Regions from separate parts of the Shewanella psychrotolerans genome, predicted to be linked through region 3. Evidence: predicted binding sites of a transcription regulator. Region 3 holds the regulator's gene; each other region holds the start of a gene.

Region 1 (3,209 bases), 500 kb from region 3:
TGAAAACCGAGTCCCACCAGCAATAACATTAAGTCGTCGTTACACTTAGCCGTATCTATGGTTTGTAGGTTTCCCTGAATAATAATATCCAATGCCTTACGCACGGGAATTAACTTGCTGCTTATTCCAAACAGGGTGTGACTCAAAGCATTCGTTGTTCCTAGCGGTATAATGCCCAATATGATGTCGGTAGATGCCAGCACGCAAGCCACCTGATTGACGGTGCCATCCCCGCCACACGCAATTAAAACATCAGCCCCAGAATCTCGAGCTTTTTGCGCCAATACCGTTGCGCTCACATCTTCTTCGGTAAGCATGATCTCAAGAGCAAAATACCCAGATAATTCCTGCTCAATCTGTTGGGCGTATTCGGCCCACTTCCCACCACCGGAGACAGGGTTAGCAATAATATAAGCCCTTTTATTTATTCTAATTTTGCCTGCGGCATAGATCTTCTCAACTGCGGCTAATTGTCTAGAATTTAATCCTGCCGTTTTACGAATATTACTGATATTAGCTAAGACTTCGGAGAAGGTGATATCTCTCTGGCGGCAAACAAGATAAGCCGCTAGCACAAGCACTGAGCGGCCTCGGCCCAAGGCGCAATGAATGACCACGGCCTTTCCAGCTTTAATCTGCCGATGCAACCAATTAATCGCCTGATTAAGCTGCTCAGGCGTAGGAACATTATGATCTAAGATAGGGATGTTCAAATAATCCACATCTTCGCCGATTAACGACCAGTCTAAAGCATCAAACTCGGCGGTAACATCCAAGATAGAAGAGATATTTTTATCTTTAAGGGTTTGAATATCAGAGGGTAATAATCGAGCGGCTAGATACAACTGCTTATCGATTTGCTGAATGACTGGAACCGTATCTCTCGCTCTAGCCCAAGTGTTATAGAGCTGATTAGACAAGAGAAATGGAATAAAGCCCCAACGAACATACCAAGGTATGGTGCCGTCAATGGACTTTCTAAAAATACCCGCACAATTTAACCAATAAGCCGAACTGACTAAAATCAGAGACAGAGCCACCCAGGCAAACATAAGCTTTAGTAAAAGGTGCTCAAATGTAAATAACAACAAAAGCGCCAACAAGGCACCAAAGCTATAGTAATATTTAATGTTGATCTTAGTTAACATCGTGCCCTCTAAATAAGAACAAGCTAGCTTAATTAACTGGACTAGCTCGCAGACCCATTAGCAATCTGGATTTTTTGCTTCGACGCTTTCTTTCACATCCTCACAGACATCTTCAACGGCATTTCCCGTATCTTGAAGTAGCTCATCGACTTTCTCACCGGCATTTTCAGCCTTATTATCAGAACAAGCCATTAAACCCGTACTAAGTAATAGCATAAGACTCGTGCTTGCTATTCGCTTTAATAATTTCATATTTATCTCTCATAATTAAGATATTAGAGGCGTGGCGCTTTCCCCGTCAATGCTTTAGAAACTAACGTAATGAGCAAAAGAACAACAAAGACAAAGAAAATAATCTTAGCAATCCCAGCGGCGGCGCCAGCGATACCAGTAAAACCAAGGACACCAGCAATAAGAGCAATGACCAGAAACATAAGGGTCCAACCTAACATGACAACCTCCTTGAGCTATGAAATAACACATCAACTTAAAGTCATTGCCAGCTTCGTGCCAACCCCAAAAAAGTAACTCAAGATGTTGATTAATCTATTATTTGATACTTTCCACCCCACACGGCTTTAATGACACCTCTCGCAATGAGGTAATTTTTACCTCAGCTCCAAGTAATATATACCAACATCAGCCTAGCTTGGCAGGATCTCTACACCATCAGCCAAGTTTGCAGCATCAGCAGAAGCAGGAGTAGACAACTCAAACCTTTCCAAAACATCACAGGTTCACGTTCGATCAAGGGCGCCAGCTTTACTCTGGAAAGCATAGCCTTATTGGGACGGGTAAAATCGGCTAAGAATTCCGACATAGAGAGATATCGCTGACTCGGCTTAGGGTGGCAAGCCCGTTTTAGGGTAAGATCTAACCATAATGGCAATTCGGCGCGATAATGCAACAGCGAGACATAATTCAAATGAGCGATATTTCCCCGCCAGCTACCGCGCTGCTGTTTATAGGGCAACTTAGTCGTCAACATCTCATAGACTATAACCCCCAAAGAGAAAATATCCGACTCATGGGTTGCAACCCCAGTGGTCAAATATTCTGGCGCGATATAATCTAACGCCCCTAAAGGCGGTTCATTTCGTCCCCCTTCGGCAGATGTTGAGAATAACTCTACTAATCCCTGAGCTTGAGCGGCACCATAATCGATAAGCACTGCTTTGCCTTGGGGAGTGATCATGATGTTTTCAGGCTTTAAGTCTCTGTGTACTATTCCCATACGCTGCAATGCCCTTACCCCGATGATGATCTCGGTCAGCAAGCGCCTTACTTGAGTCAATTGAGGCTCTGGATTGTCATCCATCCACTGTCTGAGAGTTTGCCCTGGGATCAACTCACATAGATGATATAAGAATGTACTTTGAGTCGGATAGACCTTCATTAAACTCGGATGCTGAACCCTTTGACCCACCCATTGTTCACGAATAAAGCTACTGAGATAGTCACCATCTTCACTGTAGTTCAGCGACGGTGCCTTAAGAGCATAGCGAGCGTCATCGTGCAGATCTTTGACTAAATAAACGTGGCTGCGACTCCCGCCATATAGCACGCTTATCACCTCAAAATGATCTAAGCGATTCCCCACTGTCATGGCGGGAGGTATCACTCTATACGATAAGGTTTGCGACAAAGATTGCACATCAACATAGGGCAGACTGTCTACCCGTAACAATAGGCTACTGAGATTATCTTGACAGCCTTTAGCCAGTGCCTGTTCGAGCAACCTATTGGCCCGCGATGTCAATTCCCCCTCTTCCCCAAGCTCTCGTTGTAACTCCGCTAGCGTTAACCAATCATGTACCCCATCTGTAGTCAGTAAATACAGATCGCCAGGGTTCACTTCATGACATTGATAATCGATCTCAAGATGGCTATCCATACCTAAAGCGCGAGTCAATAATCCCTTATCACCGAACCCCTGATGACAATGGTCTCGACTCAACTGCACTAAACTTCCTTGCCTAAGCCTGTATATACGACTGTCGCCCACATGAAACAGATGGACACTATTAGACTTAAAAATCAGCGCACTAAAAGTGCTTACAT
Region 2 (3,209 bases), 860 kb from region 3:
TAAGTGATTGAATTTTATAGGTAAAAAGGTCTAACTGGTCTCCCCACAGGGACTCGAACCCCGATCGATCGCTTAGGAGGCGACTGCTCTATCCTGTTGAGCTATAGGGAGACGTCAGTGATTATACTGTTTTTCATCTCGATGAAAAGGCTTTAGATTTAGTTGCTTAAATAGTGTTCTAAATCCGTCTATATTTTTATCGCGATATCATTAATTTGGATATTTAGCGCTGCATTGGCACCTTCTAGCACCGCTGTAGCACTCTCTTGTGTGACTTGGTCTATGGTGACTGTTGCGCTGCTTTTGCTTGCTACCGCTCGCATGTTCTCAAGTCTGTCTGGCATGTTTTGTTGGAGTACCAACTGGAAACTATCACCGACTTTGATGCCATTGTTACGGCCGAGATTGATAATAATGCGATTATGTTGCCGGGAGACTATCTGTCCTAGTAGAGGCCGGCAACTGAGCACTTTATCGATATCTGCACTTGCTTGAGTTAACACTGTGTCAATATTCTTGCCATAGCTTGAATCCCAAAAGCGATTACTTTGCGATGATACCGTTTCTTGTTTTTCAAATTCCCATTGAGCAGGTGAGTTATAGGATTCACTCCATATTTGTTCCCCACTAATACCGTGGTAGAGAGATAAGCGAATTTGAAATTGTCGTTCTGGTGAGCTGTCCCACAAACCGAGTATGCTGCTTGGTGCTGGATCGGTTGAGATGTCGATGATCTCTGGTAATAGCACATATTGGCTATCGGTGATTTCACTCAACCAGCTTGGAAGGCGATAACCGCGTATATCCACTAATGATTGGGTTATGTCTAGACGTTCGTTAGCATGGATATTTGGAAAGCTGGCTTTACCACGCTGGCGTATGATATTTCCCAGTCGCTGAGAAAGTTCTTTTTGAAAGTTCCCAATGTTGCCGTATCTCAATTGGGCCCTGTCATTAATTTGTGCCTGAGTGACCAAGATTGCTGCTTTTTGGTTTTCAGTTTGACACTGCTGTTCCGTGGCATTTAACACATCGACACGAAGATTGACGGTAAGTATTTGCTGATCGATTTGCTCACTCAATAGTTCGACTTTTGACGCATGTGTCAACTGCGTGATTGTAAAGTTATCTTTAGTCAGTAGACCATTTTGTATTTGTTGTTCACTACTAAAGTTAGCTCCAGACTTAAGTGTTACATAACTCAACGCTTGCTGAATGGCATCCTCTCTAGCTTGAGTAACATTGCCATTGATAATTTTTGCTTCTCCAGATGTTTCAACCCATTGCGCGAAAGCACTCAAATGAATTAAGGAAACAATGAAAATCAATAAATGAATTTTTTTCATTACTCGTTCTCTGGTTGATACTCTTGCCTTAAGCTCTACCGGTAGTGCCAAAATGATGACTGTTTAGTGCCGATAATTGAACCTAACTCTGTTATTACAGGTAATAAGCAATAAATGTGCCTAGTGAACTCAATTAGTGTAATAGCAGAGACTCTGACGTTACACTCTTACTGAATAGTGTTTACGCTTTGTGCGATTGGTCTATGAGCGTTAACAGTTCTTCTGCGAGCCAAGAATAATACTTGTCATTACCGTGAATCCAATCATGTTGCTGGTCTGCGTATTCGATAGTCGATAGATAACTTTCTGGGTCTGGTACTTTTTCATCGAATGCTCGCGCTGCATTGAAGAAGGTGATACCAAATTCATTCCATACATATTCCATCGCATTAAAATAGGCATAAATGATGTTCTTCATGTTTTTAGATTCTTCAAAATACTGACTAAATGGTGGATCTGATACTACGATGACTTTGTGACCATTTTCGTGAAGCTTAAGTAAGATGGAAAGCTGTTCTGTGAGATCGTCATTAAAGTAATCAACGAACTCTTTAAGTGTTATTTCTGCTATCCCTTGTGGGTAAGAATTTTGTATCCATGTTGTAAATCTAAGTATGTTTTGATGAGTCTGTAGCCCTAAATTTGTAATAATTGTTGAAGTTAGAGGGGGGCATTTTTGTTCATGACTATTTAAGTTGTTAAATATCACTGACCATAACTTTCTCGATATGGCATTTTCTAGAGGAACAAAGTATTCAGTGTCGCACAGCGCAAATTTCTTTTGAGAGAAACCTGAGCCATTCATCACCATACCGCCACAGTGTGTAATATTCATCCTGTCAAGTGCTGTTGATAATTTACCCATGTGGCTGTCACCAAATAGGGTCAGATCGCATATTGGATTGTCTAGCGATTGTTTTGTCAGCTTGGCTGCGGATTCGATGAGTTCTTCGTCGCATACAACTTCTTCAGTATCTGCTGTTCGGTGCTTAACATTTGAAAGCTTATTCTGATTGGAGTTTGAAGTCATATTGTTAGCGTTATCGAGCACCATTCTGAAATGTTCCATTACATAGTTTACGGCCTCGGGAGTAACTGTTCTTCGATTCGTTTCAAACCTAAAATCGTTGTCGGCAGGAACTGTAATGAGTTCGAAAGAGGGGAAATATTCGAAATTGTCATAATTATCACACATGAAGCTGGCTGCTGTGCGAAGTAGTGATTTTGAGTGTTGATTAGCGACTAATATATGCTTATTAGTCATTGTTGCCGTCAGTGGTACAGGAGATACGGTTAATATAATGTTGATTTTTGGATTTACTGATGTAATACGTGATTCTAGTCGTTGTAAATCAGAGCAAATTTCATCATAAGTGAAATTGTGAAACAGATGTTCTGCTTCATTGAATTCTCCTGATATAACACCGGGGCAGCTTGGATAGAAAATATCGTTTCGATTTTTCCAAGATTCTGTTAAACCAAGTGTGAAAATGAGTACGTCTGTATTTTTAAGGGTTTGGTACATCTCTTTTGCGGCAAATATTCTCGCCTCAACTAACTCATCTTTTGTATTGAAACCAGAGGGATAGACACTAGGTCTTAAGAGGTCATAGTAACGGTTGTTTTCATTATGAATAGCGCAAGCAATATCAAAATATTTATTTTCATCAATAATATCAAACCACTGAAGAAAGCATCGCGGGGTGTATATGTTGCCGAAAGCAAAACTTGAAACTTGATTAGTTTCAATTGTGCTTTGATTAAATAAATACCCTTCTCTATTAAGCCAGCGCCCAACATGCTGTGCAAAACAAGAACCTGCTGATGAAATTTTCGGGTTTTCAATTGGTAAATTTATTCTAT
Region 3 (3,209 bases):
AGACCCTATGCATCTGCGAGCTCGCAAAGGGATTGGCTACCTGCCACAAGAAGCGAGTATCTTTAGAAAGCTTTCGGTACACGACAACATAATGGCCGTACTGCAAACACGAAGAGAACTCAGCAACGATCAACGTGAAGAGCAGTTAGAACACCTGCTAGAAGAGTTTCACATCACCCATATTCGTGATAGCCAAGGCATGGCACTATCGGGAGGCGAGCGTCGCCGAGTAGAAATTGCCAGAGCGTTAGCCGCTAACCCTAAGTTTATTTTGCTCGATGAGCCCTTCGCTGGCGTCGATCCTATATCAGTTATCGACATTAAGAAAATTATCGAGCAGCTGAAAAATCGCGGCCTAGGTGTATTAATCACCGACCATAATGTGCGCGAAACTCTCGATGTTTGTGAGAAAGCATACATTGTGAGTCATGGCAATTTGATTGCCGAGGGAACTCCTGCTGAAATCTTAGACAACCAGCAAGTACGAGCGGTGTACTTAGGTGAACAATTCAAGCTATAGTTAATCTTATAAGCGATCGGCATAGGAGATCCCTCCTATGCCGTACATAATTAATATTTGCCTTTAACCAATTAAGGCTACCAATAAAGCTTTCTCATTTTATAATTAGAAACAAGGGAATAGCAGTACAATGAAAGCGTCACTTCAGCTCAAAATGGGTCAGCATTTAACCATGACACCCCAGTTACAACAAGCGATTCGTTTGTTGCAATTGTCGTCATTGGAACTGCAACAAGAGATCCAGCAGGCATTAGAATCTAACCCTCTTTTAGAGTTAGATGAGGAGCAAGAGGGCGCCGATAGCGACGCTCGAGAAGAGCGCAATGATAATAATGAAACCTACGAAGTCGATTACGATAATAAGCTGCAAGTTGACTCCAGCGAGGACAATTCTGGCTTAGAAACATCCGACGCGCTCACCCAAGATTCCATGCCTGATGAACTCCCCGTTGATACCACGTGGGATGAGGTATACACAGCCTCATCTAACTCCAGTTCAGGCGCGATGCGCGACGATGATATGCCTTTTCAAGGGGAAACGACTGAAGGCTTGTATGAACACCTCGAGTGGCAAAAAAATCTCACTCCCTTTTCAGATAACGATTTAGCCATCGCTACAGCCATTATAGATGCCATCGACGAACGCGGTTACCTCACGCAAACCTGCGACGATATTCTTGAAGCCATGGGCGATCCAGAAATCGAACTCGATGAGATCGAAGCGGTACTCAAACGCGTCCAGCATTTCGATCCTATTGGCGTTGCCGCCCGAGATCTCAGTGAATGCTTAACCATTCAATTAGCGCAGTACAGTGATGATACACCGCATATAGCTAATGCAAGAATGCTCATTAGTGAACATTTAGATCTTATCGCGGGTAGAGATTTTCGCCTATTGATGCGTAAAACTAAGCTAAAAGAAGACGATTTACGTGATGCGATCTCACTGATCCAGACGCTCAATCCGCGTCCTGGACTGGCAATCACCGCCAGCCGCGACGAGTATGTTATCCCAGATGTCACCGTGACGAAGAAAAAAGGTCGCTGGGTCGTAGAGCTTAATCCCGATAGTATGCCTAAAATTAATGTAAATCAGCATTATGCCGCTATGGCTCGCAGCACTAAGAGCCAGGCGGATGGACAGTTTATTAGGGGCCACCTACAAGAAGCGAAATGGTTCTTGAAAAGTTTGGAGAGCCGCAACGAAACCCTGTTAAAAGTCACCAACTGTATTGTTGATTTTCAGCAAGGCTTCTTTGAGTTTGGCGAAGAAGCGATGAAGCCGATGGTGCTAAACGACATTGCAGAAGCCGTTGAAATGCATGAATCGACTATCTCTCGAGTAACAACGCAAAAATATATGCACACCCCGAGAGGCATTTTTGAACTAAAATACTTTTTCTCTAGCCATGTGGGAACCGACGATGGTGGTGAGTGCTCTTCTACTGCAATACGGGCATTTATTAAAAAGCTCGTCGCAGCGGAAAACCAAAAGAAACCACTAAGTGACAGCAAAATGGCTCAACTTTTGGCGGAGCAAGGCATAAAAGTTGCGAGACGTACAATTGCTAAATATCGAGAGGCATTATTAATACCGCCATCGAACCAACGTAAAAGTTTGTAATCAACAACTGGAAACCGGAGGAGTGAATTTATGCAAATAAACCTTACAGGGCACCACATTGAGATAACCCAATCTCTACGGAACTATGTTGAAGAGAAATTCACAAAGCTTGAACGACATTTCGATCAGATCAATAATGTCCACGTTATATTAAATGTCGAAAAATTGATGCAAAAAGTTGAAGCCAAGTTACATCTCCGTGGTGGAGAAGTCTTCGCGACATCGGAACACGCGGATATGTACGCCGCGATAGACTCCCTGATCGATAAATTAGATCGTCAGGTTATTAAACACAAAGAGAAGCAAACTAAACATTAACGATGGAACTTAGTACCATCCTGCGGCCGGAGTGCACAACCTGCGCCACTCCGGGCAGTAAGAAAAAGGTACTGGAACTTATCAGCGACTTAGCCGCTGTCCAGTACCCCACCCTTTCCTCTCAAGAGATATTTGAAAGTCTTCTGGCGAGAGAAAAAATGGGCAGCACAGGTATAGGCAATGGTATTGCGATTCCTCATGGGCGACTAACCAACATAGATCAACCCGTCGCCGTACTGATAAAGTGTGCTGAACCAATCGCATTTGATGCCATTGATAATCAGCCAGTCGATATCTTATTTGCGTTACTCGTGCCCGCAGATCAATGCGAGCAACACCTTAGTACATTAGCCGCTATGGCTGAGAAGTTAAATGATAAAGCCATCATGAAACAGCTAAGGAAAACCCAAGATGAAGCAGAGCTATATCAGGTGATCACTCAATGAAGTTAGTCATAGTATCCGGGCGCTCAGGATCGGGAAAATCAGTAGCACTAAGAGTGTTAGAGGATCTCGGGTACTACTGTGTCGACAATCTGCCATTACAGATGATAGAGTCGCTGTTAGCCCAGCTCAAAGGCAGTAACGATTTGGTCGCCATTAGCGTCGACGTTCGTAATATTCCAACCCAAGATCTTAAATTGGATCAGCAATTAGCTAATCTTCCTAAAGATATCGAACTATTGAGCTTTTTTCTTAACTCGTCAGATGAAGTACTGCTTAAGCGATATAGCGAAACCCGCAGGTT

The links. The regulator sigma-54, encoded in region 3, starts transcription at its own class of promoters, with help from an activator protein. The targets are predictions, from matches to a motif close to GTTGGCACGNNNNTNGNNT.
Region 1: a site for sigma-54 is predicted at 1,645-1,663, ahead of K0I62_RS18970 (DUF1328 domain-containing protein). Genes of this name have one in related genera too.
Region 2: a site for sigma-54 is predicted at 1,452-1,470, ahead of K0I62_RS13135 (flagellar assembly protein FlgT). Genes of this name have one in related genera too.

What each region holds. Positions count from the first base shown of each region.
Region 1 covers NZ_CP080419.1:4,319,875-4,323,083, forward strand. The annotation lists gene K0I62_RS18960 (diacylglycerol kinase family protein) at 1-1,148, opposite strand, end outside; gene K0I62_RS18965 (hypothetical protein) at 1,206-1,400, opposite strand; gene K0I62_RS18970 (DUF1328 domain-containing protein) at 1,424-1,600, opposite strand; gene K0I62_RS18975 (bifunctional protein-serine/threonine kinase/phosphatase) at 1,810-3,209, opposite strand, start outside.
Region 2 covers NZ_CP080419.1:2,958,399-2,961,607, reverse strand. The annotation lists tRNA gene K0I62_RS13140 (tRNA-Arg) at 36-111, opposite strand; gene K0I62_RS13135 (flagellar assembly protein FlgT) at 189-1,346, opposite strand; gene K0I62_RS13130 (GSCFA domain-containing protein) at 1,528-3,209, opposite strand, start outside.
Region 3 covers NZ_CP080419.1:3,817,833-3,821,041, forward strand. The annotation lists gene lptB (LPS export ABC transporter ATP-binding protein) at 1-520, shown strand, start outside; gene K0I62_RS16820 (RNA polymerase factor sigma-54) at 651-2,144, shown strand; gene hpf (ribosome hibernation promoting factor) at 2,175-2,462, shown strand; gene ptsN (PTS IIA-like nitrogen regulatory protein PtsN) at 2,465-2,908, shown strand; gene rapZ (RNase adapter RapZ) at 2,905-3,209, shown strand, end outside.